3 regions of the Nonomuraea sp. NPDC050310 genome follow, and region 2 is predicted to be linked to each of the others. Evidence: riboswitches for the same ligand, from Rfam matches in the RefSeq annotation. Region 2 holds a riboswitch; each other region holds the start of a gene.
The links. A riboswitch is a leader RNA that binds a small molecule or an ion and turns the genes downstream of it on or off. The one in region 2 is predicted to bind thiamine pyrophosphate.
Positions count from the first base shown of each region.

Region 1: another riboswitch for thiamine pyrophosphate. It lies ahead of AB0I67_RS17520 (FAD-dependent oxidoreductase); the one in region 2 lies ahead of AB0I67_RS07160 (cytosine permease).
Region 3: another riboswitch for thiamine pyrophosphate. It lies ahead of AB0I67_RS04900 (TenA family protein); the one in region 2 lies ahead of AB0I67_RS07160 (cytosine permease).

Region 1 covers NZ_JBFAKP010000006.1:78,990-89,255, reverse strand. Annotated here, with positions in the region: gene AB0I67_RS17575 (transcriptional regulator) at 1-89, shown strand, start outside; gene AB0I67_RS17570 (hypothetical protein) at 384-533, shown strand; gene AB0I67_RS17565 (SAV_6107 family HEPN domain-containing protein) at 960-1,406, opposite strand; gene AB0I67_RS17560 (L,D-transpeptidase family protein) at 1,832-2,623, opposite strand; gene AB0I67_RS17555 (YbaK/EbsC family protein) at 2,743-3,219, shown strand; gene AB0I67_RS17550 (GNAT family N-acetyltransferase) at 3,216-3,776, shown strand; gene metF (methylenetetrahydrofolate reductase [NAD(P)H]) at 3,787-4,713, opposite strand; gene AB0I67_RS17540 (polyprenyl synthetase family protein) at 4,780-5,832, shown strand; gene thiE (thiamine phosphate synthase) at 5,949-6,590, opposite strand; gene AB0I67_RS17530 (Rv2175c family DNA-binding protein) at 6,568-6,942, opposite strand; gene AB0I67_RS17525 (FAD-dependent oxidoreductase) at 6,973-8,133, opposite strand; TPP riboswitch at 8,159-8,270, shown strand; gene AB0I67_RS17520 (FAD-dependent oxidoreductase) at 8,260-9,456, shown strand; gene thiS (sulfur carrier protein ThiS) at 9,456-9,656, shown strand; gene AB0I67_RS17510 (thiazole synthase) at 9,724-10,266, shown strand, end outside.
Region 2 covers NZ_JBFAKP010000002.1:215,170-225,435, forward strand. Annotated here, with positions in the region: gene AB0I67_RS07145 (LCP family protein) at 1-844, shown strand, start outside; gene AB0I67_RS07150 (DNA-formamidopyrimidine glycosylase family protein) at 880-1,758, shown strand; gene AB0I67_RS07155 (rhodanese-like domain-containing protein) at 1,769-2,092, shown strand; TPP riboswitch at 2,115-2,227, shown strand; gene AB0I67_RS07160 (cytosine permease) at 2,218-3,552, shown strand; gene AB0I67_RS07165 (methylated-DNA--[protein]-cysteine S-methyltransferase) at 3,527-4,045, opposite strand; gene AB0I67_RS07170 (PAS domain S-box protein) at 4,137-5,984, shown strand; gene AB0I67_RS07175 (ATP-binding protein) at 6,137-6,562, shown strand; gene yidC (membrane protein insertase YidC) at 6,559-7,179, opposite strand; gene AB0I67_RS07185 (DUF6412 domain-containing protein) at 7,207-7,440, opposite strand; gene AB0I67_RS07190 (hypothetical protein) at 7,437-7,610, opposite strand; gene AB0I67_RS07195 (response regulator transcription factor) at 7,709-8,398, shown strand; gene AB0I67_RS07200 (HAMP domain-containing sensor histidine kinase) at 8,395-9,459, shown strand; gene AB0I67_RS07205 (hypothetical protein) at 9,491-9,901, shown strand; gene AB0I67_RS07210 (hypothetical protein) at 9,918-10,266, opposite strand, start outside.
Region 3 covers NZ_JBFAKP010000001.1:1,036,785-1,047,050, forward strand. Annotated here, with positions in the region: gene AB0I67_RS04885 (DivIVA domain-containing protein) at 1-212, opposite strand, end outside; gene mce (methylmalonyl-CoA epimerase) at 394-807, opposite strand; gene AB0I67_RS04895 (acetyl-CoA C-acetyltransferase) at 856-2,025, shown strand; gene AB0I67_RS04900 (TenA family protein) at 2,065-2,730, opposite strand; TPP riboswitch at 2,718-2,815, opposite strand; gene AB0I67_RS04905 (DUF4230 domain-containing protein) at 3,148-3,807, opposite strand; gene AB0I67_RS04910 (hypothetical protein) at 3,928-5,262, opposite strand; gene AB0I67_RS04915 (MarR family transcriptional regulator) at 5,409-5,939, shown strand; gene AB0I67_RS04920 (tetratricopeptide repeat protein) at 5,923-6,855, shown strand; gene AB0I67_RS04925 (cytidylate kinase-like family protein) at 7,153-7,782, shown strand; gene AB0I67_RS04930 (NAD-dependent malic enzyme) at 7,841-9,250, shown strand; gene AB0I67_RS04935 (hypothetical protein) at 9,328-9,903, opposite strand; gene AB0I67_RS04940 (YqgE/AlgH family protein) at 10,016-10,266, shown strand, end outside.

The sequences.
Region 1 (10,266 bases), on a different contig from region 2:
ACGACAAGTCGCCCAGTGAGCTGACCGAGGAGCTCATCAGCTGGGGCGTCCTGGACGCCGAGGCCCGCCGCGCGGTCGAGTCCTTCTGACCCCACTTCGCTTGACCGAGGCCGTGTCCCATTTTTCCGGACACGGCCTCTTTTGTCGCCCAACTTCGCCCTCTTGGACGCCCCGCCCCGTACCCTTGACGCCCCGCCCGCCCTCCTTGCCGCCATCCCCCCTCTTGCCGCCATCCCCGCCCTCTTTGTCGCCCCGCCCCGCCCTCCTTGCCCTCTTGTCGCCTCGCCTCGCCTCGCCGGCTCCAGGCCGCGCCGCAGTCCCGCCTCTCCGGCCCCCAAGCTGCCCGCAACCGGTTCCCAAGATCACCAGGTGACCCTGGGACCATGCGAAAACCCGCCACCCTCCTGTGCGCCACCCTGGCCCTGGCCGCCCTGCCCATCTTCGGCGTGATGCTGTGGGGTCCGCCCGACCTCGGCGACCTCCCCTGGAACCGCCCCGGCTACGGCGGCCTGCTCCTCCTCGTCACCCCCTGACACCGGGCGAAGGTGCCGGCGTACCGGCATCGCTCGGCCAGCCACCCCCTCCGGCGCAAACGTCCGCGTGGACACCTTCCGGCGGAGCGCACAGTCGGGCAGGCCGTGGGGACCCATCACGCAAGGTGAACACCACCGACACCCAGGCCGCCTCGCCGGGGAACGCGAGACCAGGGTCGGACCGTACCACCTGGGCGGAGGCCAGAGCGGGGCGTGGGCGCACGGCGGCACCGGGGTGGGCTGAGGGCCCGGGCTGGACGCCGGAGCCCGCTCCAGACTCAGGCTGGACGCGGGAGCCCGCTCCAGGCTCAGGCTGGACGCCGGAGCCCGCTCCAGGCTCGGCCTGCACGCCGGAGCCCGCTACAGGTCGTCAGGGGGCCAAGGGGTCGTCAAAGGTCGTCAGTGGCCGTCCGGGGACGCTGCTCTTCAGCCGGCCAAGGGCACGTCGAGGGGTAGAAGGGGCTGGGCGGGGACGCCCAGGATCGCCTCCACTCTGGAGACGAAGGTCTCGGCCTCGGCGAGCAGTTCGTCGGCGTCGGCGGTGGTGATGTTGCGCACCACGCCGGCCTCCGCCGAGGCGCGCTTGGCGGCGCTGGCGGTGAAGAAGGGGGCCCAGTCGGCGAGCTGCGGTTCGGCCTCGGGAAGGAGTTCCCAGGCACTGCGCAGCCGGCGACGGCGGCCCTCGGTGGGACGGGGGTGCGCGGCCAGGATGGCGGCGGCGGCCCGGAGGGCGGCCATGTGCGCCGCCACGTAGCGGGCTGCCGGGGTGCGGGCGGTGGCCGCCTCCGCCAGGCAGGAACGTGAGTCGTTGAGGTGAGCCCGGACCGCGGTCGACAGCCGGGGCCCGTGCGCGTCGTTTCGTCGCGGGGTCATCTCTGCCAGCCTCCTTGGGGTCATGGCGGCTCCCGGCGTTCCCACCGGTGAGGTCAACACTGCCAGACCCCACCGACATTTCCGCCGGGCGGCCGGACGAGGAGCTTCCCCTCTCCCCGTCCGGCCGGGACACGCCCAGCTCGTCTCCGCCGACGACGAGGACGTGCCCTTCGCCCGGGCGAGCCCGGCCGTGGCCGCCGTCCGGGAGGACGACGACCACGACCAGGCTCTTCGATGCGAGCCGCGAGCCTCACATCGCTACATCGAACATAATTTCGATCACTGCTGGTGTCAACCGGATCGCCGAACACGGGTTCGATCAATCGGTCGAGTTCGCGACAGGGCCCAGCGCGCCGGATCCCGGGAAGGCGCAGCGAAAAGGCCGCGTCCCCGGTGCGGGACACGGCCTTTCACGGCGACGGGGGCTAGCGGGAGAATCGGCCCCGGACGTGCACGGGCACGCCCTTGCCGAGCATGCCGGGCAGTACCTCGGCGACGTTCATCGGCAGCCGCACGCACCCGTGCGAGGCCGGCTGGAGAGGGACCGACAGCGCGCCGTGGAAGGCGATGCCGCCGTTGAAGAAGATCGGGTTGTAGAGCTGGCCCAGGTAGGACCGGTGCCAGCCGCTGGCCCGCCAGGTGGTCTTGTAGTCACCCGTGGGCGTGCGCGCCGAGCCGCAGAACCGCTGCGACTTGCCCTGCCAGACCGCGGTCTCGCAGTACGGCACGCCGCTCCCGGAGGAGATGTGCGAGATCAGCTTCTGCTGCCCGTCCACGTAGAAGACCATGATCTGCTTGGTCAGGTCGACCTCGACCCTGGTCGGCTTGCCGCGGGGGACGAGCACCTTGGGCGTCCTCGGGTTCTCCAGCGCCTTCCAGGTGCGGGCGCCGATGGTGCTGGTCGGCTTGATCCCGTTGACCTTCTGGAAGGCCCAGACGGCCGTCAGGGTCGTCCCGCCGTAGCGGCCGTCGGCCTTGCCCGGCTTGTAACCGAGCCCGGCCAGGCGGCTCTGCAGCCACTTCACCGCCGTGCCCTTCGCGCCCAGCTTGAGCGTCTTGCGCGGCGCCACCACCGGATCCACCACGGAGCCCGCAGCCGTCACAGGGCCCGCCGTCGCCCCCGCGACGGTCGTGGGGACCTGCTGGACCGCGGCGGACGCGGCCTGGCCGCCGCCCGCGAGAAGAACGGCTCCTGCCGCCAGGAGTGCGACAGCCAAACCCCGCTGCCGTTGGCCCACTCCCATCACCCCCATATGTCATTAACAATCGAATCAAGTGACACTAGCGCACCACCATGTCGGAGTAATTCGCCAGTCAAGCTGTTTAGAGTGGCCGCATGCCGGAAAAGTTGCATCCCACCACCGTCCGCGTGGCCGAGGCGCTCCGTGAGCTCGGCGCGGGCGGCGAGATCGTCGTCCTGCCCGAGTCCGCGCCCACCGCGGCGGCCGCCGCCGCCCAGCTCGGGTGCGAGGTCGGCGCGATCGCCAACAGCCTGATCTTCGACGCCGACGGCGCCCCGCTGCTGGTCCTGACCAGCGGGGCGCATCGCGTGGACGTGGAGCTGATCGCGCGCACGGCGGGGGCGGCGAAGGTACGGCGGGCCACCCCCGAGTTCGTGCGGGCGGCGACCGGCCAGCCCATCGGCGGCGTGGCCCCGGTCGGTCACCCCGCCCCGGTGCGCACGCTGGTGGACACCTGGCTGGCCAAGCACGAGCAGGTGTGGGCCGCGGGCGGCCACCCGCACACGGTCTTCCCGACCACCTACGAGGAACTGCTGCGCATCACCGGCGGGACCGCCGCGGACGTCGAATGATCGAGCTGCGCGACGCCGGCCCGGCGGAGTTCGCCCGCCGCCTCGACGAGGTGGTGGGCGTCTACGCCGCGGCGATGCGCCCGCCCGGCGAGCAGCTCCCGGGGCGCACGGCGATCATGCGCAGCCACACCGCCTACCCGGCCTTCCGCGGGCTCCTGGCCGAGCTGCACGGCACGTGCGTGGGCTTCGCCTACGGCTTCCACGGCGCGTCCGGGCAGTGGTGGCACGACGTGGTCTACCGGGCGCTCAGCGACGACCGTGGCGAGCTCGTGGCGGACGCCTGGCTGGGCGACGCCTTCGAGCTCGCCGAGATCCACGTGCATCCCGACTGGCAGGGCAAGGGCGTGGGCCGGGCGCTGCTCACCCGGCTGTGCGAGGGGCGGCGCGAGCGCTCGGTCGTGCTGTCCACCCACGACCAGCCCACGATCGCCCGCCGCCTCTACCGCGATCTCGGCTTCGACGACCTGCTGTCCGGCTTCGTCTTCCCGGGCGGCTGGGAGTTGTACGCCATCGCGGGCGCACGGCTCCCCCTGATCAGCACCCTGAACGAAGGCTGAAGCAGGCCGGTCAGGCCGGGGCCGCGGCGACGGCGGGCTGGATCCGCTGGAAGACCTCGGCGGTCGCGCTGGAGCGGTTGAAGGTGATGAAGTGGATGCCCGGCGCCCCCTCGGCCAGCAGCCGCTCACACAGCTCGGCGCCGTGGTCGATGCCGAGCGCGCGCACCGCCGCCGGGTCGTCCTTGACCCGCTCGAAGCGCTCGGCCACCTCGGCGGGGAACGGCGCGCCCGACAGCTGCTCGGAGCGGGCGATGGTGCTGAACTGGGTCACCGGCATGATGCACGGGATGATCGGCGTCTCGCAGCCCTGGGCGGCGACGCGGTCGCGCAGCCGGAGGTAGTCGTCGGCGCGGAAGAACATCTGCGTGATCGCGTAGTCGGCGCCCGCCCGGCACTTGCGCACGAAGTACTCGGTGTCGGCCTCGATGGACGGCGAGCGCGGATGCTTGTACGGGAAGGCCGCCACGCCCACGCAGAAGTCGCCCGACTGCCGGATGAGCCGTACGAGCTCCTCGGCGTACAGCACCCCCTCGGGGTGCTGGACCCACTCCGCGCCCGGGTCGCCGGGAGGGTCGCCCCGCACCGCGAGGATGTTGCGCACCCCCGCGTCGGCGAAGCGCCCGACAAGATGGCGCAGCTCGCGGATGGAGTGGTTGACCGCGGTGAAGTGCGCTACCGGGGTCAGCGTGGTCTCGTGGGCCACCCGCTCGACGATGTCGACCGTGCGGTCACGGGTGGAGCCGCCCGCGCCGTACGTCACCGAGACGAAGGTCGGCCGCAGCGCCTCCAGCTCCCGGATGGCCCGCCAGAGCTGCCGCTCCCCCTCGGCGTTCTTCGGCGGGAAGAACTCGAAGGAGAACGTCTGCCGGCCGGTGGCGAGGAGCTCGCGCACGGTCGGGACGCGGTCGGGGAGAGTGGAGGGGCGACCCAGTGCCATGGGACAAGGGTACCGACACCCGATGGACAGCGGGTGGCACGCCGGGCAGCCATTACGCTCAAGGGCATGACCATGGACTTCCTCCGCAGCGCGGTCGAGAGCTCGCTGACCGAGTTCGCCGACCGGCAGCGGGCGATCGTCAGTGGCCCCGAGCTCGCTCCGCTGCTCGCGGCGGCGCGTGAGCTGCTGGCCGGTGGCAAGCGCCTGCGCCCGGCCTTCTGCTACTGGGGCTGGCGCGCGACCGGCCGGCCGGAGACGCCGGCCATCGTCGCCGCCGCCGCCTCGCTGGAGCTGCTGCAGGCCAGCGCGCTCGTCCACGACGACGTGATGGACTCCAGCGACCTGCGCCGGGGCATGCCCTCGGCGCACCGCCGCTTCCAGGCCCTGCACGAGCGGTCCGGCTGGTACGGCTCAGCCGCGCAGTTCGGCGAGGGCGCGGCGATCCTGCTGGGCAACCTGCTGCTCATCTGGTCGGGCGAGATGTGGCGCACCAGCGGCCTGCCGCCCGAGGCGCTGGCCGCCGCGCAGCCGGTGCACGACCACATGCGCACCGAGCTGATGTGCGGCCAGTACCTCGACCTGCTGGAGCAGGCGCACGGCGAGAACACCTTCGACTCCGCGCTGCGCGTCGCGCTCTACAAGAGCGGCAAGTACTCGGTGGAGCAGCCGCTGCGGCTCGGCCTGACGCTGGGCAACGCCGGCGGCGCGCCCTGGATCGACGAGCTGTGCGTCGGCTACGGCACCCGGGTTGGCATCGCCTTCCAGCTCCGCGACGACATCCTCGGCGTCTTCGGCGACCCGGCCGAGACCGGCAAGCCGGCCGGTGACGACCTGCGGGAGGGCAAGCGGACGATGCTGGTGGCCAAGGCGCTGGCGGCGGCTTCTGCCGCGGAGGCGGCGACGATCCGGCGGCTGCTCGGCGACCCGGAGCTCGACGCCGCGGGGGTCGCGGCGCTCCGCTCGATCATCGAGGACACTGGAGCGTTGCAGGAGTGCGAGGACCTCATCGGGTCCTACCTGGAGGAGTCGCTGGCGGTGCTGGACAAGGCGCCGGTCACCGGCGAGGCCAAGGCGGCGCTGGCCGAACTGGCGGTCGCGGCCACCTCCCGCAAGACCTGAGCCCGCGGGCAGGACAAGTCGCGCCGCCTCCCGCAAGACCTGAGCCCGAGGGCGGGGCAAGCGGGCGGGAAAGAGCCGTGCCCGGGCTTTGCGGCCCGGGCACGAGGGATGGTCGGTCAGGTGGCAGCGGCCAGCCGCTTGGCGAACTCCGCCGCGGCCGCGCCCGGGTCCTCCGCCTCGGTGATCGCCCGGACCACCACCACGCGGCGCACGCCGTACGAGAGGACCTCGTCGAGGTTGTCCAGGTCGATGCCGCCGATGCCGAACCACGGGCGGGCGGCGCCGAGCCCGGCGGCGTGTCTCAGCAGCTCCGGGCCGGGCGCGTGGCGTCCGGGTTTGGTGGGTGTGGGCCAGATCGGCCCGCAGCAGTAGTAGTCGACCCCCTCCTCGGCGGCCGCCGCCGACGCCTCCGCGGTGGAGTGCGTGGAGCGGCCGATGAGGATGTCGTCGCCGAGCAGCTCGCGCGCGACGGGCACGGGCAGGTCGTCCTGGCCCAGGTGGAGCACGTCGGGACGGGCCGCGTACGCGATGTCCGCCCGGTCGTTCACCGCCAGGAGCCTGCCGTGCCGGTCGCAGGCCTCGCGGAAGACCTCCAGGAGCGCGAGCTCCTCGCGTGCTTCCAGGCCTTTTTCCCGGAGTTGCACGATGTCGACGCCGCCGGCGAGCACGGCGTCGAGGAAGTCGGCGAGGTCACCGCGGTCGCGGCGGCCGTCGGTGCAGAGGTAGAGCCGAGCGTCAGAAAGCGAGGGCCTGGGCACGTCGCTTGACCTCGGTGTGACGACCGGCCCTGATCGCCTCGATGGGCGAGCCGGGGAGCGAGTCGTCGGGGGTGAACAACCAGCGCAGAGCCTCGACGTCGTCGTATCCCGAGTCGAGGAGCACGGTGAGCGTGCCGGGCAGTCCCTTCATCACTTCGCCGCCGTCGAGGAAGACGGCGGGCACCTGCGGACCGCCGCTGCCCCGGCGCACGCCGAGGAGCTTGTGGTCCTTGAGGAGCTGCTTGGCGCGGCCGATCGAAAGGTCGAGCCGCTTGGCCACTTCGGGGAGCGTGAGCCACTCGTCAACGAGCTGCTCGGTGTCCCGGTCGATCTGTGCAACAGAGAGCGTCACGACACCACAACTACCACACGCCGTCCTTGCTCAAACTACACAGTCTCGTAGGGGGACCTGTGAATCCGCCAGCAGCGCCGCGTCAAGATGCTGTCCCGCTTCGATGATCCGGCGGCCCTGGACGAGGTCGCGCGGCCGGTCGACGGTGAGAATCGCGGCGAGGCGATCATCGCTGGTCAGCCAGCACGCGGTCCATTTCGGCTCGCCTTCGCCGCGGTAGAGCAGCCGCGCCTCCTGCGGGTCGCCGGCGAACTGGACCATGTGCCCGAACTGCTCCGACCAGAAGTACGGGACCGGGTCGTAGACCTCGTCCTGGCCGAGCAGCGCCGCGGCGGCCACCTCGGGGGCGCCCAGGGCGGTGTCCCAGTGCTCCACGCGCAGCCGGCGGCCGTAGCGGCGCGACCACCACGCGGCGCAGTCGCCGACCGCGACCACGCCGGGCATCGAGGTGCGCAGGTGCTCGTCGGTCACCACGCCGTTGTGCAGGTCGATGTCGGCGTCGGCGAGCCATTCGACGGCCGGCCGTACGCCGATGCCCGCCACGACCACGTCGGCGTCCAGGAACTCGCCGCAGGTCAGCCGGACGCCGCCCTCGTCCACCTCGCTCACCATGGCCCCGAGCCGCAGGTCGATGCCGTCGTACCAGGGGATGATCCGCTCCCCCACCTCGGGCGCGACGGCGTGCGCCAGCGGGGCCCGGCCGGCCTCGACGACGGTCACCGCGCATCCGGCGCGGCGGGCCGCGGTCGCGACCTCGGCGCCGATCCAGCCGGCGCCGACGACGACCACCCGCGCCCCGGCCACGAAGGTGGCCCGCAGCAGCAGGGCGTCGTCGATGGTGCGCAGCACGTGCTGCGGCCCGTCGCCGGGCAGCCGGATCGGGTCGGCGCCGGTGGCGATCACCAGGCCGTCGAAGGGCAGCTCGCCCTCGGTGGTCTCCACCACCCCCTCGCGCAGGCCCTTGGCGGCCACGCCGGGGCGGAAGTCCACCTCCATCGCCTCCAGGTCGACGTCCACGTAGGTGCGGTCCGTCTCGCCGAGCAGCACCGCCTTCGACAGCGGTGGCCGGTCGTAGGGCCGGTGGCGCTCCTGCCCCAGCAAGGTGATCCCGCCTTCGTACCCACGGCCCCTCAGGGCCTCCACGCTGCGTACCCCGGCCAGGCCCGCGCCGACCACCACGACATGATTCACGGCTCCGACCCTAGTAGGCTGGAGCCGCAAGACGCGCGGGAGTCCGGCTGCACCGGGCTGAGAGGAAGGCTGGCGGCCTTCGACCGCAGACACCTGATCCGGATCATGCCGGCGAAGGGAGCGGACATGGATGTGATCGTGGGCGGGGGCGTCGCCGGCCTCGCCGTCGCCTGGCGGCTGGCCCGCACCGGGCGTCCCGTCACCGTCGTCGATCCCGCTCCGGGCGCCGGGGCCTCCCACGCCGCGGCCGGCATGCTGGCCCCGGTCAGCGAGACCGCCTACACCGAGACCGCGCTGCTGCGCCTGGGCTCGGCCTCGCTGCGCCGCTGGCCGGAGTTCGCCGCCGACCTGGCCGCCGACCTCGGCGAACCCGACTGGGCGGCGCTGCTCGACTACCGCACCGACGGCACGCTCGACGTCGCCTTCAACGCCGACGACCTGGCCGCGCTCGACGAGCTGGCCGCCTTCATGGCCGGGCTAGGGCTGCCGGTCGAGCGGCTGACCGGGCGCGAGTGCCGGCGGCTGGAGCCCATGCTGGCCCCCTCGGTGCGCGGCGGCCTGCTGGCCGGCGGCGACGCCTGGGTCGATCCCCGCCGGCTCACCCGCGCCCTGCTGGCCGCGTTGACCCGGCTCTCCGTGCCGCTCGTGGCCGCCCGCGCGGAGGCTCTCCTCCGCTCCGGCGACCGCGTCCACGGCGTACGGCTGGCGCGATCCGACGGCGGGCCCGGCAGCGGATTCGACGGCGGATTCGGCGGCGGGCTCGACGGCGGGCTCGACGGCGGGCTCGACGGCGGGCTCGACGGCGGGCTCGACGGCGGGCTCGAGGTTCTGGAGGCCGAGCGGGTCGTGCTGGCCGCCGGGTCCTGGAGCGGCGCGCTGCACGACGTCCCGGTCCGGCCGGTCAAGGGCCAGATCCTGCGCCTGCGCTCCCCCGAGCCGCTGCTCACCCGCTGCGTGCGCGGCCTGGTCCACGGCAACCCCGTCTACCTCGTCCCGCGCGGCGACGGCGAGCTGGTGGTCGGCGCGACGCAGGAGGAGCTGGGCTTCGACACCCGCGTCACCGCGGGCGGCGTCTACGAGCTGCTGCGCGACGCCCGCGAGCTGGTGCCGGGCGTCACCGAGCTGGAGCTGGTCGAGTGCGTGGCCGGGCTGCGGCCCGGGACGCCCGACAACCTGCCCCTGATCGGCCCGGCGCCGGAGCCGGGCCTGGCCCTGGCCACCGGGCACCACCGCGGCGGGGTGCTGCTCGCCCCGCTCACCGCCGCGATCATCCAGGGCGAGGAGAGCGAGCTGGCCGCGTTGTGCTCGCCGGGAAGGTTCTGATGAAGGTGACGATCAACGGCGCCGCGCGTGAGGTGCCGGAGGGCACGACCGTGGCGCAAGCCGTACGCACGCTGACGGAGCAGACCAGCGGCGTCGCCGCGGCGGTCAACGACGAGGTCGTACGGCGGGGCGCGTGGGAGTCCACGGCGCTCGGCGACGGCGACCGCCTCGAGGTGCTGACGGCGGTGCAGGGTGGCTGAGGGCACGCCGGACCTCACGGCGGACGAGCTGGTCATCGCCGGCGAGCGGTTCGGCTCCCGGCTGATCATGGGCACCGGCGGGGCGCCGTCGCTGGAGGTGCTCGACCAGGCGCTGGCCGCCTCGGGCACGGAGCTGACCACGGTCGCGATGCGGCGGCTCGACCCGGCCGCCCGCGGCTCGGTGCTGGACGTGCTGCGCAAGCGCGACATCAAGGTGCTGCCCAACACCGCGGGCTGCTTCACCGCCGGCGAGGCCGTGCTGACCGCGCGGCTGGCGCGCGAGGCGCTGGGCACCGACTGGGTCAAGCTGGAGGTCATCGCCGACGAGCGCACGCTGCTGCCCGACCCGATCGAGACCTTCGACGCCGCCGAGCGGCTGGTCGCCGACGGCTTCGTGGTCCTGCCGTACATCGGGGACGACCCGGCGCTGGCCCGGCGGCTGGAGCAGGCGGGCTGCGCGGCGGTGATGCCGCTGGGCGCGCCGATCGGCTCCGGGCTCGGCATCCGCAACCCGCACAACATCGAGCTGATCGTCGAGGCGGCCGGGGTGCCGGTGATCCTCGACGCGGGCATCGGTACGGCGAGCGACGCGGCGCTGGCGATGGAACTG
Region 2 (10,266 bases):
CTACGAGGGCCGCCCCGCCGACGGGCCGGGCACCAACTGGCTGCTGGTCGGCTCCGACAGCCGCAAGGGTCTGACCGCGGCGCAGCGCCGCAAGCTGGCCACCGGCCGCGCGGTCGGCCGGCGCACCGACTCGATGATGTTGCTGCACGTGCCCGACGGCGGCGGCCGGTCCACGCTGGTCAGCCTCCCGCGTGACTCGGCGGTCACCATCCCCGGCAACGGCCGCAACAAGCTCAACGCCGCCTACTCCGACGCGATCAAGGGCGGTGGGCCGCAGTTGCTGGTGCGGACCGTCGAGGGCGCGACCGGGCTGCGGATCGACAACTACATGGAGATCGGTTTCGCCGGGTTCGTCGGCATCGTCGACGCGGTCGGCGGCGTCGAGATCAACGTGAGCGAGAACATCAACGACCCCAAGGCCGGGCTGAAGCTCAAGAAGGGCAAGCAGGTGCTCAGCGGCGGCGAGGCGCTCGGCTACGTGCGCACCCGCTACAACGGCGCGCTGCCCGACTTCGAGCGGACCAAGCGGCAGCGGCAGTTCCTCGGCGCGGTGGTCAAGAAGGCCGCCAGCCCGGGCGTGCTGATCAACCCGTTCACCGCCATCCCGCTGGCCACCGCGGCGACCGACTCGGTCGACGTCTCCGAGGGCACCGGCGCGTTCGACCTGCTCTCGCTCGGCCTGGCCATGGGCGACAGCCCGGTGACCACGGTCGTGCCGTTCGGCGGCGTCGAGCAGGTGGGCGGCGGCGAGGGCGTCAAGTGGGACAGGGAGAAGGCGCTGCGGCTGTTCGACGCGCTGGCCGACGACAAACCGGTGCCGAAGGACCTGCTCAGCGCGGGCTGACGTTGTCCACAGCCTGTGGACCGTACTCTGGACGCATGCCGGAACTACCCGAAGTGGAATCTCTCGTCGAGTTCCTCCGCGACCGGGCCGTCGGCCACACGGTCCTCGGCGTGGACGTCGTCGCCTTCCAGGCGCTGAAGACCTTCGACCCGCCCGTCACGGCGCTGGGCGGGCTGGAGATCACCGGCGTGTCCCGGCACGGGAAGTTCCTCGACCTCGACTGCGACGGCCTGCACCTGGTCATCCACCTGGCGCGGGCCGGCTGGCTGCGCTGGCGTGAGGACCTCTCGGGCGCGAAACCGGTCCGTCCCGGCAAGGGGCCGCTGGCGGTGCGGGTACGGCTGTCGCCGAACGAGCTGGGCCTGGCGCCGGGCTTCGAGCTCACCGAGGCGGGCACGCAGAAACGCCTGGCCGTCTACGTGGTGAAAAATCCGGACGAGGTGCCGGGCGTGGCCGCCCTCGGCCCCGACCCGCTCGACCCCGCCTTCACCGTCCAGGCCCTCCAGCAGATCCTGGGCGGCTCCCGCACCCAGATCAAGGGCCTGCTGCGCGACCAGAAGGTGATCGCCGGCATCGGCAACGCCTACTCCGACGAGGTGCTGCACGCCGCCCGGATGTCGCCCTTCAAGATCGCCTCGTCGCTGACCGAGGCCCAGGTCGCCGACCTGCACGAGGCCATCGTCACCACCCTGCGTGACGCGGTGGAGCGGGCGCACGGCCTGGCGGCCAAGGACCTCAAGGCGGAGAAGAAGTCCGGCCTGCGCGTGCACAACCGGGCGGGCGAGCCCTGCGACGTGTGCGGCGACACCATCCGCGAGGTCTCCTTCGCCGACTCCTCGCTCCAGTACTGCCCCACCTGCCAGACCGGCGGCAAGCCCCTGGCGGACCGGCGGATGAGCAAGTTGCTCAAGTAGCCTGGTGGGCATGACGGTTCCCGAGATTCAGGCCCGCGAGGTGCCTGCCGACGCCTACCTGCTCGACGTGCGTGAGCAGGTCGAATGGGTGGCCGGCCACGCCCCCGCCGCGGTGCACATCCCCCTGGGCGAGTTGCAGATGCGGGTCGAGGAGGTCCCGGCCGACCAGACGCTCTACGTGCTCTGCCGGATCGGCGGGCGCTCCTACAACGCCGCCGCCTGGCTCAACCACATCGGCCGCAAGGCGGTCAACGTCGAAGGCGGCATGCAGGCGTGGGAGGCCGCCGGCCGGGAGATGGTCAGCGAGACCGGGCAATCCCCTTTCGTGGCCTGATGTGACATAATCCGGTCGAAAATTTCAGACCCGCGGGAGCTTGGGGCAACCAGGCTGAGAGGGCGACTACCGCTGTCGCCGACCGCATGAACCTGTCCGGGTAATGCCGGCGTAGGGAGTGTGTGATGGCGCATGTCGCCGATCCCCATGCAGAAGTGCCGCTGACGCTGGACGAGGCGCCCCCGAAGGTCCTGGGGGTGCTCGACCAGAGCGCGTTCTGGGCCAACCTGGGCATGAGCCTGCTCGGGTTCGCCTTCGCGTTGTTCATGATCGACCCGCTGGTCAGCGGCACGCCGCTGAGCGTGCCCGCGGCGATCACCGCCACCGTGGTGGGCAGCCTGATCGGCACCGCCATGGTGGGCCTGGCCGCGGTGCCCGGCGCGCAGACCGGGCGGCCGGCCATGGTGCTGCTGCGCGGGCTGTTCGGGGCCAAGCTGTCGTACGTCCCGACCCTGCTCAACGTCATCCAGATGCTCGGGTGGGGCGCGTTCGAGCTCTGGGTGATCGCCAAGGGGGCCCAGGCGATCTTCGGGACGGCTGTGCCGTACGCGGTGTGGGTGATCGTGGCCGGGGTGCTCACCGTGGTCCTGACGATCTACCCGCTCGGCGCGATCCGGCTGATCCGTCGCGTCGTGACCGCCGGCGTGATCATCTCGACGGTGTGGTTCGCGGTGGTGCTGGTCGGCGAGGCGCCGCCGGTCTCCGGCACGTGGGACGCCTTCGTCCCGGCGGTCGACTTCGTGATCGCGCTGTCCATCTCCTGGGTGCCGGTGGCGGCCGACTTCGCCCGGCACTCGCGCTCCAGCGGCGCGGCCTTCGGCGGCGCGGTGATCGGCTACAGCCTGGCGCAGGTGGCCTGCCTGGTGATCGGCGTCTACGCGGTGGCCATCGCCGGGCACCAGGCGGTGCTGGCCGACTCGACCGCGGTGTTCGCGCCGTTCGTCGCGGCCCCGCTGGGCGCGTTCTTCTTCGGCATCCTGGTGCTGCGCGAGACCGACCAGTCCTTCGCCAACAACTACTCGACCACGATGTCCCTGCAGAACCTGCTGCCCAAGGTGGACCGGCGGATCCTGTCCGTGGCGATCGGCGTGCTGACCATCGGCGTCGCCCTGGTCGTGGACGTCAACTCCTACGGCGCCTTCCTCAGCATCATCGGCGCCGTCTTCGTCCCGATGTTCGCCGTGCTGACCGTCGACTACTTCCTGCTCGGCGGCCGGGCCCGCTGGAACACCGCCGACGACGCGCCGAGCCGCTGGCTCATGGTCGTGCCGTGGGTGCTCGGCTTCGTCACCTGGTGGATGCTGGCCGCGCCGCCGAAGGTGGCGTGGTGGGCGGCGATCTGGAACGGCGCCCGCGAGGCGATCGGCTTCACCCCTCAGCCGTGGATGAGCGCGGCCCTGGGCGCCTTCGTCGTCTCGGCCCTGGTGACCTGGCTCATCGGGCTCGGTTCTCGACGGTGAGCAGATGCCGCTTGGCGGCTGCGCCCCCCGCGTAGCCGCCGTCGTCGGCCACCCGGTGGCACGGCACGATCACGCAGACCGGGTTGGTGCTGAGCGCGTTGCTGATCGCATGGAGCGCCTGGGGCCGCCCGATGCGTTCGGCGAGCTCCGCACGCGTGGTCGTGCTCCCGTACGGCACCGCCGCCACCATCTGCAGCACGGTCCGCGAGAACGGCGTGGCGAGCTGCAGGTCGGCGGTGACGGTGAAGGCGCGCAACCGCCCGGAGAAGTAGGCGTCGAGCTCGCGCCGCACCGGGTCGAGCCGGCGCGCGTCCGGCCCGATCGACCCCCCGGCGGTACGGCTCAGCCGCTCGAAGACGACGTGCTCGTCCTCGTACCCGCAGGAGGCCACGCCCCGCGCGGTCACGGCCAGCACCAGCCGGCCGACCGCGCCGTCGTAGGTGCCGAAGGCGATGTCGGGCGGGCCTTCGCCCCGATAGTCGGGAGAGGTCACTCTAAGCAGTGCGTCCAGGTCTGACATGGTGAGCGCAGCGTATCGGACGGATCGGCCTGCGGAGCGCCCGTGACGTCGGCACTATGGAGAGGTGAGTGGCGACTGGGACGACAGCTTGGCAGAGGCCGTGCTCGCCAGCTCGCCCAACGCCGTGGTGGCGCTCGACCGCGACCAGACCGTGCTGGCCTGGAACCCGGCCGCCGAGCGGCTGTTCGGCTGGAGCGCCGAGGAGCTGGTGGGACGGCGCGCCCCGATCGTGCCGGGCGAGCTGACCGCCGAGCACAACGCGGTGCTGGAGCGGGTGCGGACGGGCGGGCAGGTCTCCCTGCGCACCAAACGCTTCCGGCGCGACGGCACCCTGCTCGACCTGCGGGTGGACACCAGCGCGTTGTGCCAGGGCGCCTCGGTGGTCGGGTACGTGTGCGTCCATCACCTGGTCCGTGACGACATCGCCGCGCGCAGCCGCGGAGCGCGCCGGGCGCAGCTCGTGCGCAAGCTGACCGACGTGGTCGGCGACATCAACGCCGCGCTGGAGCTGCCCGCGGTGCTCGACCGGATCGCCGCCAGCCTGAGCGAGCTGACCGGCGCCGACGCGGGCGGCTTCGTGCTGATCGAGGGCGACCGGCTGCGGCTGGTCTCCTCCCACCGGCTGCCCGAGCACCTCAAGGGCTCGACGGCCGACCTCAACGCCAGCCTGGTCGGCAAGCTGATGCGGACCGGCAAGACCGTGCTCCTGGAGAGCCACCACCTCGACGACCTGATCTGGGCCGAGCTGCCCGGCCTGCACACCATCGCGCTCGGCCTGGCGGCGGTGGGCGGCCGGCCGTACGGCGGGCTGTACGCGCTCTTCGCCGACCGCAAGCCCGGGCATGTCGAGCTGGAGCTGCTGGAACTGCTGGCCGGGCACGCCGGCATCGCGGTGAGCAACGCGGTGGCCTACCAGGACGCGGTGCGCCAGCGGGCGCACGAGCGGGCGGTCTTCGACGCCAGCGCGGACGGCATCGCCGTCCTGGACAGCGCGGGCGGGGTGCTCCAGTGGAACCCGGCGGCCGGGGAGCTGACCGGCTTCACCGCCGAGGCCGTGCTGGGCGGGCCGCCTCCCTTCCCGCTGCCCGAGCCGGGGGAGAAGCTGACCGTGCAGCTCGACACCGGGCGCTGGATGGACATGGTGGCTGCCCGCATCGAGGAGACCGGCGAGGTCGTGGTCGACTTCCGCGACGTGACCGCGGCCAAGGAGCTGGAGGAGGCCAAGGACCTGTTCCTGGCGACCACCAGCCACGAGCTGCGCACCCCGATCACCATCGTGCGCGGCTTCGCCAGCACGCTGGACGCGCGCTGGGACAAGATGACCGACGCCGAACGCCGCAGCGCGGTGCACACGATCGCCGAGCGGGCGCGCTCGCTCGGGCAGCTCATGGACCACCTGCTGCTCGGCGCGCGGGCCGGGGCCGACGAGTTAGCCGTGCGGATCGAGACCTTCGACCTGGCCGAGCGGGTCCGCGCCGCGACCCTGGGCCTGCCGGTGCTGTCGGACCGGCACCGGGTCGAGGTCTCCCTGCCGGCGGAGCTGCCGCTGGTCAGAGGCGACGCGCTGGCCACCGACATCATCCTGGGCCAGTTGCTGGAGAACGCCTTCAAGTACTCCCCGCACGGCGGGCTGATCTCCGTGGAGGCCTGGGCCGAGGAGGACACCGTGGTCGTCGTGGTGGACGACGAGGGCCTCGGCATCAGGCCGGACGACCGTGAACGGATCTTCGAGCGGTTCGTCCAGGTGGACAGCGGCGACCGGCGCAAGTTCGGCGGCGTGGGACTGGGCCTGTACATCGTGCGGTCCCTGGCCCGCGCGCAGGGCGGCGAGGTGACCGCCCACCCGAGGCCGGGGGGAGGGACCAGGATGCGGCTGGCGCTCTTTATCGAACCCGACACACCGGTGCAGTAACGATGTGGTCACGGATCTGCTGATCTATCGTCCAATGTAGACAAGCCGTAATCGGTCGCCGGTTTCTGTGACCGTGCAACGGGGCATTTCGGTCGTACCGGGGTGTGTTCCCACTGTGGGTCCACGGGGGGACTGGGATCGGGGAGGTGGGTGTGTCGAGCGTGGTGCTACTGCCCTACGCACCGTCCAGCGTCGCCGTCGCACGCCAGCGCCTGAGCAGCGAACTGCAGGAGTGGGGGATCTTCTCCGGGGCGATCGACGATGCGGTGCTGGTGGTCAGCGAGCTGCTCAGCAACGCCCTCCGGCACGCCCATCCTCTGCCGTCCGGCATGGTCCGGGTGGCCTGGCTGCTGAGTGACGATCTGGTGGAAGTGGCGGTCAGTGACGGGGGTGCGGCGACCGAGCCGAGGGCGGGCCGACCGGCCCTGTCCTCGCTGGGGGGCCGGGGGCTCGGAATCGTGGAGTACGTCGCGGAGAAGTGGGGTGTTCGCCATGAAGGCGAGGTCACCACGGTTTGGGCCGTCGTCCCCGCGCCGCACGTCGTAGCTGCTGAGCCGGCGTTGAAGGAAGCCGGTTAGGCGTAGAGGACTGCTCGTTCTCCGTAGGTCCACGCTGCGGAGATCAGCAGGTAGAGGCCGGCCGCCATCGGGAGGAAGAGGGCGGCCACGGCCGAGCCGAAGGAGAACATCGGCAACATCTTGCGCAGCATTTCGGGCTGGTCCTCGGGTAGCTTCGCCTTCACCTTGCGTGAAGTCAGCCAGGCCACCACGACAATGGCCGCGACCAACACCACAAAGACCAAAAATGGCCCGCTGATCAGACCGTAATTGGCGACCACGCCGGCCAGCGTCAGTCCGAGCGGGTCGTACCCGACCAGAGCGGTCGGGTGCGTGGCGACCTGATACATCAGCCACAGGAACGGCATCTGCGCGAAGGCCGGCAGGAAGCCCGCGAAGGGCGAACTGCCCTCCTTCGCGTAGAGCTCCCGCACCTCCTTCGTCATCCGCTCCGGGTTCTTGGCGTACCGCTTCTGGATCTGCTTCAGCCGCGGCGCGAGCCGCTCACGGATCTTGGCGGTGCGGGCCTGGCGGATGCTCAACGGCAGGAGCAGCAGCCGTACGGCAAGCGTGAACCCGACAATGACGACGGCCGGGTGCGCGAGCCCGGTGATAAGCGCGACGAACGAATCGATCATGAGCCCTTCTCAAGGAGTGTCCTGCTTCTAGGCGAAAGCAGGGCACCCTGAAGGCGCTCTCGGTTTGGGCCGTCCCGCGGCGTCGGGGTCGCTCTGGCGCAGGAAGGCCGTGCGCCGGCCGTAGACGCGTGCGAAGACGGGCACCCCGGTCTCGGAGACCGGCTGCGGCCTGCTGCCCACCCAGAAGGCGAGCAGCAGTCCCGCGACGATGACCAGGCCGGCCGGATCGTGCAGAAGGGCCAGCGCGAAAAGGAAGGTCACCGGTAGGAGGAGGACCCGCTGACCATGCGGACGACCAGGAAGACCACCAGGCCGATGACGCCGATGATGAGCGCGATCTTCACCAGTCCGAGGACCATGGGGACGATGAAGTTGAACAGCACGAAGATCGCGAGCAGCGTGCCCGCGACGAGCATTACCAAACGACCCATGCGCCCACCGTACGTCGTGAAGGGGCCGACTGCGACGGGTCTTACGAACCCGTGACGAACGTGCCGCTTTCGTGTTGCGCCGCCGTACCGTGAGACGGGTGAACTCCCGCATCCTGATCGTCGAGGACGACCCCACGGTCGCCGAGGTCGTGGCGAGGTACCTCGAACGCGACGGCCACCGGGTGGAGTGCGTGGGCGACGGCGCCGAGGCCCTGCGCCGCGCGCTGGCCGAGCCGCCCGACCTGGTGGTGCTCGACCTGATGCTGCCCAGGATGGACGGGCTCCAGGTCTGCAGGAAGCTGCGCGAGCGCTGGCCGGTTCCGGTGATCATGCTGACCGCGCTGGGCGAGGAGATCGACCGCGTGGTCGGCCTGGAGACCGGCGCGGACGACTACGTGACCAAGCCGTTCAGCCCCCGCGAGCTGGCCCTGCGCGTGCAGTCGGTGCTGCGCCGCGCCCGGGGCGCCACGGTGATCGCAGGCACCGGCGTCCTGCGCGACGAGGACCTGGTGGTGGACGTGGGCGCCCACGAGGTACGGCTCGGCGGCCAGGACCTGCCGCTGACCGCGCGGGAGTTCGACCTGCTGGCCTACCTGATGCGCAACCCCCGCCAGGCCTTCAGCCGCGCCGCCCTGCTCTCCCAGGTGTGGGGCTGGTCGTTCGGCGACACCTCGACCGTCACCGTGCACGTGCGCCGGCTGCGGGAGAAGGTGGAGCCCGACCCGACCACGCCCCGGCGGATCGTCACGGTCTGGGGGGTCGGCTACCGGTACGAGCCGCTGTCATGATCGCCGCGCTGCTCGGGATCGCCGTCGCGCTGGTCGGCGTGCTGGTGATGCGGCGGCTGCGCACCCTGCGGGCGATGGTGCTGCTCGTGGTGGTCGTCGCGGTGCTGGCCACGCTGGCGGGCGTGGTGACCGGGATCTTCGAGATGACCCTGGAGGGCTCGGCGCGCAACACCGCCCTCGGGTTCGTCGCCGTCGGCGGGCTGGTCGGGCTGGTGGTGGCGATGATCCTGGCCCGGCGCGTGGTGGCCGAGAGCCGGCGGCTGGCGGAAGCCGTACGGACCGAGGGGGAGTTCGTGCCGCCGGAGTCGTTGCCGAGCGAGCTGCAGGCCATCGCGCACGCGCTGTCGGAGTCGTACGCGCGCGAGCGGGCACTGGAAGGCGCCCGGCGCGAACTGGTCGCCTGGGTGAGTCACGATCTGCGCACGCCGCTGGCGGGGATGCGGGCGATGGTCGAGGCGCTGGAGGACGGCGTGGTCGACGACCCGGCCACGGTCAGCCGCTACCACGCGCAGATCCGCATCGAGGTCGAACGGCTCTCGGCCATGGTGGACGACCTGTTCGAGCTCTCCCGCATCCACGCCGGCGCGCTCAAGCTGACGCCCGTGCCCCTCGGGCTGGGCGATTTGGTCGCCGACACCGTCGACCAGTTCGAGCCGCTGGCCAGGGCCAAGGGCGTGCGGCTCGACTACTCGGCGGTGGCCGGGATCCCGCTGCGGGCCGACGCCGGCGCACTCGGGCGGGCGCTGGGCAACCTCGTGGTCAACGCCATCCGGCACACCCCGGCCGACGGGGTCGTCTCGGTCAGCGCCTCGGTGTCACCCGACGGCGGGACGGCGTGCCTGGCCGTACGCGACTGCTGCGGCGGCATCCCCGACGCCGACCTGCCCCGGCTGTTCGACGTCGCCTTCCGCGGCGAGAGCGCCCGCACCCCCGGTCGCGACGGCGGCGCCGGGCTCGGCCTGGCCATCGCCCAAGGACTCGTGGCCGCCCACGACGGCCGGATCGGCGTCGTCAACGAGGGGCCCGGCTGCCGGTTCGAGATCCGGTTGCCCCTCGCGTGAGCCGAACGCCGCTCCCATCCGTCAAAGAGGCATGAAGGTGTGGCGAATCCTCATCGTGTCCCTCCTCGCGGTGGCGCTGACCCCCGTCGCGGCCACCGCGGCCCCCGCCCCCAAGACGCTCGTCCAGCTCCGCGAACAAGGCGGCTTCGCGGGCCTCGACAACCGGGTGATCGTCTACAAGAACGGGTGTGTCCGTCTCAGCAGACGAACAGGCCCCACGATCGACAAGTGCCTGACCCGCGGCGAGTGGAAGACGCTCCGGCACCGGCTCAAGGCGCTCAAGCTCGGGCGCTCGGAGCAGCCGCCGCAGGGCGCGGACTTCATCAAGTACACCCTCACCTACAAGGGCCACCGGGTCAGCCGCTACACGCTGACCAAGACCTGGCAGCCGGTGGTGGCGCACCTGCAGAAAGTCCTGGTGAAGTACTGGGCGCCGGACTGATCCGGCGCCCCGCACCTCACGCCGTTTCCTGCAGCGTCCCCTGCGGCGCTTCCTGCGGGGCCTCCTCCGGAGCCTGCGGCTTCGCCGGCAACGACTGCGTGCCGAACGACTCCGACATGGCCCTGAAGGTCGGGCACGGCCAGCGCCACATGCAACTCCGGCACCGAAGGATCGGATGCGCGGTGTCGCTGGTGATGCCGCCCGCGTCCCGGGGCTGATGCAGGTCGAGCAGCCTCAGCCCGAGCGCGGCGAACGTGAGCAGGTTGTCACGCGCGCCTTCGAGGAAGTCGAGATCATCACTCGCCAGGCGGGTGCGGATCGGGACGTACCCCTCGTGGTTGACCAGTTCCCGCAGATGGGCCGCG
Region 3 (10,266 bases), on a different contig from region 2:
GGGCGTTCCTGCTCCTGGAGCTGGCGCTGGGAGTCGGACAGATCGCGCTGGAGCGCGCCAACCTGCTCGCGGGCCGTCCGCAGCTCGCCGTCGAGCTGCTTGAGGTGATCGTGAACCTGGTGCCGGTCATAACCCCGGAGCACCACGTCGAACTCGCGAGCGGGGGCATCCTCGAAGAAGTTGTTGAGCTGGGCGTCGATGTCGGACTGCATGGAGGCTCGATCCTGGGTTGTCGAGACGGCTACACGTGCCGGACGGGGGGTTCGGGGCATCCGAGCCAGGAGCCGGTGGCTCGGCGGCCAGGCTCCATGTCCGGTGGAAAGCCAGCGTACTCCGGTGTCGACGGCTTAGAGGCCCCGTCCGACTATCTGCGTTACCCGTTACTTATGAACGTTATTTGCGTTTGGCGGACTGGACTAGTTCCGTCAGCATTCCTCCCACGTCCTTGGGGTGCAGAAACGCTATGGATGACCCCATGGTCCCGTGTCTGGGGGCGCTGTCGAGGAGCCTGACGCCCTTCGCCGCGATCTCGTCCATGGTGAGCTTGACGTCGCCGACGCCGAACGCGACGTGGTGCACCCCCTCGCCCCGCTTGGCGAGGAACTTGCCCACCGGCGAGTCCGGGCTGAGCGGTTCGAGGAGCTGGATGTAGGAGTCGCCGGCCACCCGCAGCATGGCCTCCTTGACACCCTGCTCCTCGTTCACCTCGCGGGTGACGACCTCCAGCTCGAAGAGCTCGGAGAAGAGCTTGATCTTCTCCTCCAGGTCATGGCAGGCGATACCGACGTGATCGATGCGCAGCAGCATGTCGGTATCGTGTCAAACGACGCCGTCTTCGTTCCAGTGGAGGCCCCCATGTCTGGTTCCGTCATCGTCGCCGGAGCTCGCACGCCGATCGGCAAGCTGCTGGGTTCGCTGTCCGGGTTCTCCGGCACGGACCTGGGCGGGATCGCCATCAAGGCGGCCCTGGAGCGCTCGGGCGTCGCGCCCGAGCAGGTCGACTACGTGATCATGGGCCAGGTGCTCCAGGCGGGCGCCGGCCAGATCCCCTCCCGCCAGGCCGCGGTCAACGCCGGCATCCCGATGACCGTGCCGTCCCTGACCGTCAACAAGGTCTGCCTGTCCGGCCTCGACGCCATCGCGCTGGCCGACCAGCTCATCCGCGCCGGCGAGTTCGAGATCGTCGTCGCCGGCGGCATGGAGTCGATGACCAACGCCCCGCACCTGCTGCCCGGCCTGCGCAAGGGCGTCAAGTACGGCTCGTCCACGGTGCTCGACTCGATGGCGCACGACGGCCTGTTCTGCGCCTTCGACCAGTGCGCGATGGGCGAGTCCACCGAGCGGCACAACACCCGGCTCGGCATTGGCCGCGAGGAGCAGGACGCCTTCTCGGCCCGCTCCCACCAGCTCGCCGCCGCCGCGATCAAGAACGGCGTGTTCGCCGACGAGATCGTCCCGGTCGAGGTGCCCAAGAAGGGGCTGTTCGCCGACGACGAGGGCGTGCGCGCCGACACCACCGCCGAGACGCTCGCCCGGCTGCGCCCGGCCTTCGCCGCCGACGGCACCATCACCGCCGGCTCGGCCTCGCAGATCTCCGACGGCGCCTGCGCGGTGGTCGTGATGTCCAAGGCCAAGGCGGAGGAGCTGGGCCTGCCGTACCTCGCCGAGATCGGCCGGCACGGCAACGTGGCCGGGCCGGACGCCTCGCTGCAGTCGCAGCCGGCCAACGCCATCAAGCACGCCCTGGCCAAGCAGGGGCTCACCACCGGCGACCTCGACCTGGTCGAGATCAACGAGGCGTTCGCCAGCGTGGTGCTCCAGTCGGCCAAGGAGCTCGGCGTCGACCTGGACAAGGTCAACGTCAACGGCGGCGGCATCGCGCTGGGTCACCCGATCGGCGTCTCCGGCGCTCGCATCGTGCTCACCCTCGCCCACGAGCTCAAGCGGCGCGGCGGCGGGCTCGGCGCGGCCGGCCTCTGCGGTGGCGGCGGCCAGGGCGACGCGCTCATCATCCGCGTGCCCTGACCCGATCCGCTTGTCCGGCCCGGCGTATTGAGCGCCGGGTCAGGACAGCCACTGGGCCGTGGGCCAGGTCTCCAGGCGCCACGCGCTGTCCCAGAAGAGGTACTCGAACTCGGTGGCCCGGACGAAGGCGGCGGTCATCGCGCCGGTGTCGCCGCTCAGCGCGGCCCGGTCGGTGATCAGGCGCGCCTGGGTGACCGAGGCCTCGAAGGCCGGGTCGGCGTAGGTGGCGATCCAGGCGCGGTAGGGGTGGCTCGGGGTGCTCCGCCGTACCAGCGACTGGCCGACGTCCTGGTAGACCCAGAAGCAGGGCAGCACCGCGGCGGCCAGCACCTCGTAGGGCGCCGACAGCGCGGTGGCCTGCAGCCAGGAGGAGTAGGCCAGCGCGGTGGGCGAGGTGGCGACGCCGGCCAGGTCGGCCTCGGTCAGCCCGTACTCCTCGATGTAGCCGGCGTGCAGGGTGCGCTCGGCGGCGATGGCCCCGTGCGCGCTCTGCGCCCAGAAGGCCATCTCGTCCGGGTCGGCCGCGCGTACGGCCAGCGTCGCCAGCGCGCGGGAGAACGCCTCCAGGTAGCGCGCGTCCTGGACGATGTAGAAGGCGAAGCGCTCGCGATCGAGGGTGCCCTCGCCGAGCGCGGTGTTGAACGGGTGCTCGTGGATGGCCTCGAGCAGCTTGGCGGTCCGTGCCCAGACGTCGTCGCTGAACATGACGGTCCCTTCGCTAGTGCTAACTAGGGCAGGTTCGACGGGTCTGTTCTCAGCCCGGACATTCCGGGCACCCCGCGTCATGCGCGACTCTACTAGACGACCGATCAGTGCTCGCGGAGGAGTCTCCGCGGGAGCTGGGCGAACCCGGCGGGGTCGATTCCCAGCTTACGGGCGGCCGAAACGAGGGAAGCGGGGCAGCTTGCGGAGCTGCCGCTCGATCGCCGCGTCCCGGCGCATCTCTTCAAGCTGGTGCTTGGCGGCGAGGAAGTGAATGTCGTTGAACATGCTTCAAGCTTCGCGCTAAGCCATGGCCTCCCGCATGAGGCAGATGCCTTATCCGGGAGGCGGTGAGCGGTCCTAGCCCGTACGGGTGACGCCTAGGTACGGTTCCCTGCTCCCGCAGGGGGAGCCGCGGCCTCAGGCTCCGTCGGTGAAGGTGACGCTGACCTTGGTGAAGCCGAGCGACTTCAGCAGGCCCTCCAGCATGAGCTTGGTGTTGGTGTCGGCGCGGTTGCGCAGGTCGCTGGCCAGGGCCGCCTCGTTGATCTTCTTCTCCGCGAGGGTGTAGAGCTCGCGCTGGTCGGGCGGGGAGCCGGCGAGGAAGTCCGACACCCGGTCGACGAAGCCGCGCTGCTGGGCGAAGACGTAGGAGCGCGAGTTGTCCAGGTTCGGCTTCTCCAGTTGCGCCCGCGGGATCTTGATCGTCGCCTGGGTGCGGTCCTGGTTGACCGTCACCGCGTCCTTCGCCAGTCCCGAAAAGTCGACGTAGGCGTCGACGTTCCCGGCGCCCACGAAGAGCGTGCGCGAGCCCTTGATCGCGTCGGGCAGGAAGTTGGCGTCCTTCTCCAGGTCCACCACGACCTGGAAGCTGCCGGTGGCCGCCTCGAAGCGGCTCAGGTTGTGGATGGACTGCAGCAGCACCGGCTGGCTGCGGTCCACCGTCTGCTCGCCGAAGGGGTCGGCCCACGACCAGACCAGCCGGACGCCCACCACGGCCAGGGCGAGCAGCACTAAGGCGAGGGCGATATATCTCCACCGGCGGCGCCGGGACCCGAGCGCCATGGGAGTCGTTTTCATGGGCTTCTCTCTACCCCCTCGCCAGGCGATCATGGCGTGCCGGGGGGTGAGAAGTGAGTCGCGCGCCCGCCACGGTCACCCCGGAAGGCTCCACGGCGTACGGCAGGCCGCGCCGTACGCTCAGCGGGTGCCGGGCCAGGACACGCCCGTGACGGTGGCGTTCTGGCGGACCGGGTAGAGCTGCACCACGCCCGGGTTGGGCCGCGCCCGTCCGGCCATCGCGGCGGGCTCGCCGCCGAAGTGCCGCGCCGACAGGCGGCACGACTGGAAGTCGTTGTAGAACATCCGCAGCCAGCCGCGCCGCTGGTGCTCGCTGAGGCCGGAGAACCAGGCCGCGGCCGACTGGTGCTCGGGCAGCGGCCCGCCCGGCAGCGGCTCGCCCAGCAGCCACGCCACCACGATCTCGCGGTAGCCCGCGCCGGTCTCGCGCTCGCACCGGGCCGCCAGGCCCTCGACGTAGGCGCCGACCGCCTGCTCGGCGAAGCCGGGCGACAGGTCCGCCATGTGGATCGGCACCACGCCCGAGCCCGCCTTGAGCTCGCTGTCCAGCGGGCGCTGCTCGACGCGGGTGAAGGCGGCCGGCGTGCCCGACAGCCGCGAGGCGACCTTGGTGAAGGCCGCCGACAGCTCGGTCAGCCCGCCGCGCATGCCCGGATGCACGCAGACCGTGATCGGCCAGTCCTGGCAGGCGTAGGCGATCGAGGCGTGCTCGTCCGAAGCGCCCTGCGACAGCAGCCGGGCCACGCCGACCCCGGCGACCAGCACCGCCACCAGCGCCGCGGCGAGCGCCAGCCGCTGGCGCGTCACCCAGGCCGCCCAGCCGAGCAGGATCGTCGCGGTCACCCCGAGCAGCCACAACGTCTGGTCGAGGAAGGCCGCCGCGCTCAACCCCTGGAACAGGTCGTACGGCTCGCCCGTGCCCGGCGTCAGCCGGTCGAGCCAGGTGCTGGCCGGCGCCAGCCAGCTGAAGACCACGTACGAGGCCAGCCCGGTCAGCGCCGGCGTCCAGCCGTGCGGCAGCAGCCAGCCGATGACCCAGCCGATCATCGCGTAGAGCGCCAGCCCCGCCATGCCCATGGCCAGCCCCGGCACGCTGACCCGCCCGGCCTGCTCGGTGAGGACGGTCTTGACCGCCAGCACCAGCACCGTCGCCCCGAACGCGCCGGCGACGACCACCACGATGGCCAGCGGCGCCTTGAGCGCCCGCCACGCGCCGACCGACCGCCCCCGCAGCGCCCGCCGCTTGCGCAGCGCCACCCAGGCGGCGAACGCCGCGGCGACCGGACCGGTCAGCCGCAGCGACCCGATCACCGCCACGACGATGTTCTCCCATGCGTCGACGCCCGGAATCAGCACGCTCCACGCCGCGACCAGCCCCACGGCCATGAGGACCGCGACGGTCACCAGCGCGCTGTGCTTGAGCTCCTCGCGCGTCACGCCGGCGTGCTCACGCACGCCGAGCCCTGTTGACATACATCAACTACCCCCCGGTAGGTGACCCCCTGTGCGAGAACCATAACTGAGCGTGATGTTTGGCGTCCCGATTCTTGGTCAAGCCGTCGCGCTCCGTAGCTGCCCAAATCAGGCGCTACCGTAGCGCTGTGTCGCTCAACCTGCCCTTCGATCCCATCGAACGAGCCGCGGACACCTGGAGGGTGCACTTCGGCCCCTCTTCCGCCATGGCCGCCGTGACCTCGATCATGAGAGCGCACCAGATCCTGCTGTCGCAATTGGACGCACTGCTCAAGCCCTATGACTTGACCTTCGCCCGGTACGAGGCGCTGGTGCTCTTGACCTTCAGCAGAACCGGCGCGCTCCCCCTGTCCAAGATCGGTGAGCGGCTCATGGTCCATCCCACCAGCGTCACCAACACGGTGGACCGGCTGGAGCGGGCCGGACTGGTGCGCCGCCTGCGCAACCCGCGCGACGGCCGCGGCGTCCTCGCCGAGATCACCGACCGTGGCCGGGACGTCGTCCGCCAGTCCACCGCCGACCTCATGGCCGCCGACTTCGGCATGGGCGCGTACGGCGAAGCCGACCTCAGCCAGATGTTCGACCTGCTCCGCACCCTGCGGGTGGCGGCGGGTGACTTCGCCATGCGGCAAGATGAGGAGCATGGCGGACATCTCTAGGCCCGGATCGCTCTACGGAGCGATCGATCTGGGCGCCAGGAAGCAGGCTCTGGAGGCGCAGGCCCGGCGTGAGGCGGCAGGTCCGCAGGCGTCTTCGGCGTCGACCGTGGACGTGACCGAGGAGAGCTTCACCACCGATGTGGTCGACCGCTCGATGAGCGTGCCGGTCATCCTCGACCTGTGGTCCCCGCGCTCGCAGGCCAGCGCGCAGCTCGGCCCGGTGCTGGAGAAGGTCGTCGGCGAGCTGGGCGGCCGCGCCGTACTGGCGAAGGTCAACGTCGACCTCAACCCGCAGATCGTGGCGGCGTTGCGGGTGCAGGCGGTGCCGACGGTGCTGGCCATCTTCCAGGGCCAGCCGGTGACCGGATTCCAGCAGGTGCTGCCCGAGCCCGAGGTGCGGCGCTGGGTGGACGAGCTCATGGGGGCGATCGAGCAGTTCTACGAGGCCAACCCCTCGCTGCGGCCGCAGTTCGACGACGACGCCCCGGCGCCGGAGGAGGCGCCGCTCGACCCCGACCTCGCCGCCGCCGAGCAGGCCATCGACCAAGGTGACCTCGACGCGGCCGCGGCCGCCTACCAGCGGCTGCTGGCCCGTAACCCGGCCGACGAGGACGCCCGGATGGGGCTGGCCGGGGTGGGGCTCATCCAGCGCACCGCCGACGCCGACCCGGCCGACGTCCAGCGCCGCCTGGCCGACCCCGCCGACCTCGACGCCGCCCTGCTCGCGGCCGACCTGGAGATGTTGTCCGGCTCGGTGGACGAGGCGTTCGCCCGCCTGGTCGCCGTCGTCAAGCGCACCTCCGGGGACGACCGTGACCGGGTGCGCAAGCACCTCCTCGGCCTCTTCGACGCCCTGCCCTCCGACGACCCCGCCCTGGCCAAGGCCCGCCGCGCCCTCGCCAGCGCCCTCTTCTAACCCCCGCCCGCCGCGTCAGGCCCCACCGACCCGGGGCCTGACCCGCCACCCTCCAACCAACGCGGCGGCCAACCCGCGCGACGGGAAGTCGGTGCCGCCTCCAGGGAGGGGGCACCGATGCGGCGGCCAGCCTGTGCGGTGGGTGGTGCTCCTGTGCGGCGGAAGGACGGGTGACTGCCTCCCGAAAATGGGAGGGCGGGCGGCGGAAGGACGGGTGTCCCCCTCCAGGAAACGGAGGGAGGCGGTCAAAAGCCCCGAAGCCTAGGAATACCCCCACCCCAGGGTTAACCTGGACATATGCGGGTCGTGACGATCTCGGCGACATACGGCACAGCGGGCAGCGTCATAGGCCCCGCCGTAGCCGAACGCCTGGACGTGCCGTTCGTGGACCGTGCGATCCCCAGCGCCGTAGCCGAAGAGCTCGGCTGCACCCTGGAAGAGGCCCTCGCCCACGACGACCGAGCGGAACACGGCCTGGGCCGCCTCCTGGCCGGCGCGATGCGACTCCCGACGGTCACCTTCGGCGGCGTGGACATGTACGTCCCGGGCGTCCTCCCCCTGGCCCCCGAGGAGTTCGTCACCCGCACCGAACGCATGCTCAAGGAGTCCGCCACCAACCGGGGCGGCGTGTTCCTGGGCCGCGCCGGCGCCGTGGTCCTGGCCGACCACCCGGGCGCCCTGCACGTAAGGCTGGACGGCCCGCTACGCCGAAGGGTGCTCCAGACCGCCGCCTTCGCCGGGGTCACCGAGCGCGAGGCCCGCAAGCTGATCGAGGACAACGACCGCGCCCGCGCCGCCTACGTACGCCACTTCTATCGCACCGACGCCGCCGATCCGTGCCTGTACCACCTGGTCCTGGACAGCACCAGCATCCCGGTCCCGGCATGCGTGGACCTGATCGTGACCGCCGCGCAGGCGCTGGACTGAGCTGGAGCCCCCTACCATGGAGGGCATTCCCCGGTCAGGCGCAAAGGAGCGGATTGACGTGGCCACCGTCCCGAGTGTGTCGTACTCCATCACCGTCCGGCTCGAGGTGCCGGCGGGCGGCAAGGCCGTCAGCCAGCTCACTCACGCCGTAGAGTCGGCAGGAGGTGTGGTCACCGCGCTCGACGTCACCAACGCGGGGCACGAGAAGCTCCGCATCGACGTCACGTGTGCGGCCCGCGACACCGATCACGCCCAGGCGATCGTCGACTCGCTCGACGCCCTGGAGAACGTGGTCATCCACAAGGTCTCCGACCGCACCTTCCTGATGCACCTCGGCGGCAAGATCGAGATGAAGTCGAAGGTGCCGCTGCGCAACCGTGACGAGCTCTCGATGGCCTACACGCCGGGCGTCGCGCGGGTCTCGATGGCCATCGCGCGCAACCCGGAGGACGCGCGCCGCCTGACCATCAAGCGCAACAGCGTCGCGGTCGTCACCGACGGCTCGGCCGTGCTCGGCCTGGGCAACATCGGCCCGGCGGCCGCGCTGCCGGTCATGGAGGGCAAGGCCGCGCTGTTCAAGCGGTTCGCCGGCATCGACGCCTGGCCGATCTGCCTCGACACCCAGGACGTCGACGAGATCGTCCGCACCGTCCAGGTCATCGCGCCCGGCTTCGGCGGCATCAACCTGGAGGACATCTCCGCGCCGCGCTGCTTCGAGGTCGAGCGCCGGCTGCGCGAGCTGCTCGACATCCCGGTCTTCCACGACGACCAGCACGGCACCGCCATCTGCGTGCTGGCCGCGCTGACCAACGCCCTGCGCGTGGTCGACAAGGCGCTGCCGGACGTGCGCATCACCATGGCGGGCGCGGGCGCCGCCGGCACCGCCGTGCTGCGGCTGCTGCTGGCCGCCGGGGCGCGCAACGTGGTCGTCTGCGACTACCTGGGCGCGGTTCACCAGGGCCGGGAGGACCTCGACGACTCGCTGCGCTGGATCGCCGACCACACCAACAGCGAGGGCTACTCCGGCGACCTGCGGGGCGCGGTCAAGGGCTCCGACGTCTTCATCGGCGTCTCGGCGCCGGGCATCCTCACCGGCGACGACATCGCCACCATGGCTCCCGGGTCGGTCGTGTTCGCGCTGGCCAACCCCGAGCCCGAGGTGTCGCCCGACGACGCCCGCGAGCACGCGGCCGTGGTGGCGACCGGGCGGTCCGACTACCCCAACCAGATCAACAACGTGCTGGCCTTCCCCGGCGTCTTCCGCGGGCTGCTCGACGCGCAGGCGGTCGGGGTGACCGAGGAGATGCTGCTGGCCGCCGCCCGCGCGCTGGCCGCGGTGGTCACGCCCGAGGAGCTCGGGCCCAACTACATCATCCCCAGCGTCTTCCACCCGGACGTCTCGACCGTCGTGGCCGCCGCGGTCCGCGAGGCCGCGGGAGGCAAGGCCAGGGGCTTCACCGAGGCCTGAGGCGCCCTGTCCCGCCGGCCGACGGCCGCGCGGGGCTGAGCGCGCCGTGGGCCGGGTCTCGGAAGGGAGGCCGCGGGTCAGAAGCGGATGGGCCGGCGGCGGCCGAGGCCGGGCCCGCTGGGCGCGTCCTTGGGCCACATCGAGCTGAGCCCCCAGGCGATCCCCCCGGTCAGCACCAGCGCGGCGCCGGTGGCCAGCTTGCCCATCAGGTCGGCGGGCGGCCCGGTGTACGGCAGGCGCCGGCCGTACCCCCAGCCATGGTCGCGGTCACGGTCGTGGTCGCGATAGCGGCAGTCGTTGCGCACCCGCTGGGAGTCGACGAGCGTGTTGGGCTCGGAGTCGGTGACCGAGAAGGCCTCGATCTCCACCGCGCCCCCCTTGGGCACGCGCACGCTGCGGGTCACGGACTTGAGCGCGGCGATCGAGCCGTTGGCGAAGCTGCTGGAGTCGAGCTGCAGGTCGTAGCGGGCGGCCTGCCGGGTCTGGTTGCGGAGCGTCACCTTGACCTGGCCCTTGGTGCAGTTGACCTCACTCACGCTCATGATGAACGGGTCACCCGGATCGGGTGGTGCCGGCCAGGCCCACGCGGCCACAGGGAAGAGGATCGCGGCGCCGACCGGCAGGGCCGACCAGGCCAGCCTTCTGGAAATCATGTGACATGCCCCCGAGATGTGATCTTTGCTCCATAGCGTCCCCACCCATCACAGAAAGTAACATCGCTGCTCCGGGGCAGCAGGAAGCGCGATCACCCCTCATGATGGAGGTATGGCGGAGGCGATCTACGTCGGTGGGCTGCTGGTGGCGACGCCGGTGCTCGACGACCCCAACTTCCGGCGTAGCGTGGTGCTGGTCCTGGAACACGACCGCGACGGCGGCACTCTCGGCGTGGTGCTCAACCGCCCCAGCGAGATCTCCGTCACCCAGGTGCTCCCGGTCTGGGACTCGCTGGTGACCGGTCCTTCGGTGCTGTTCGAGGGCGGCCCGGTCCAGACCGACAGCGCGCTGGCGCTGGCGGC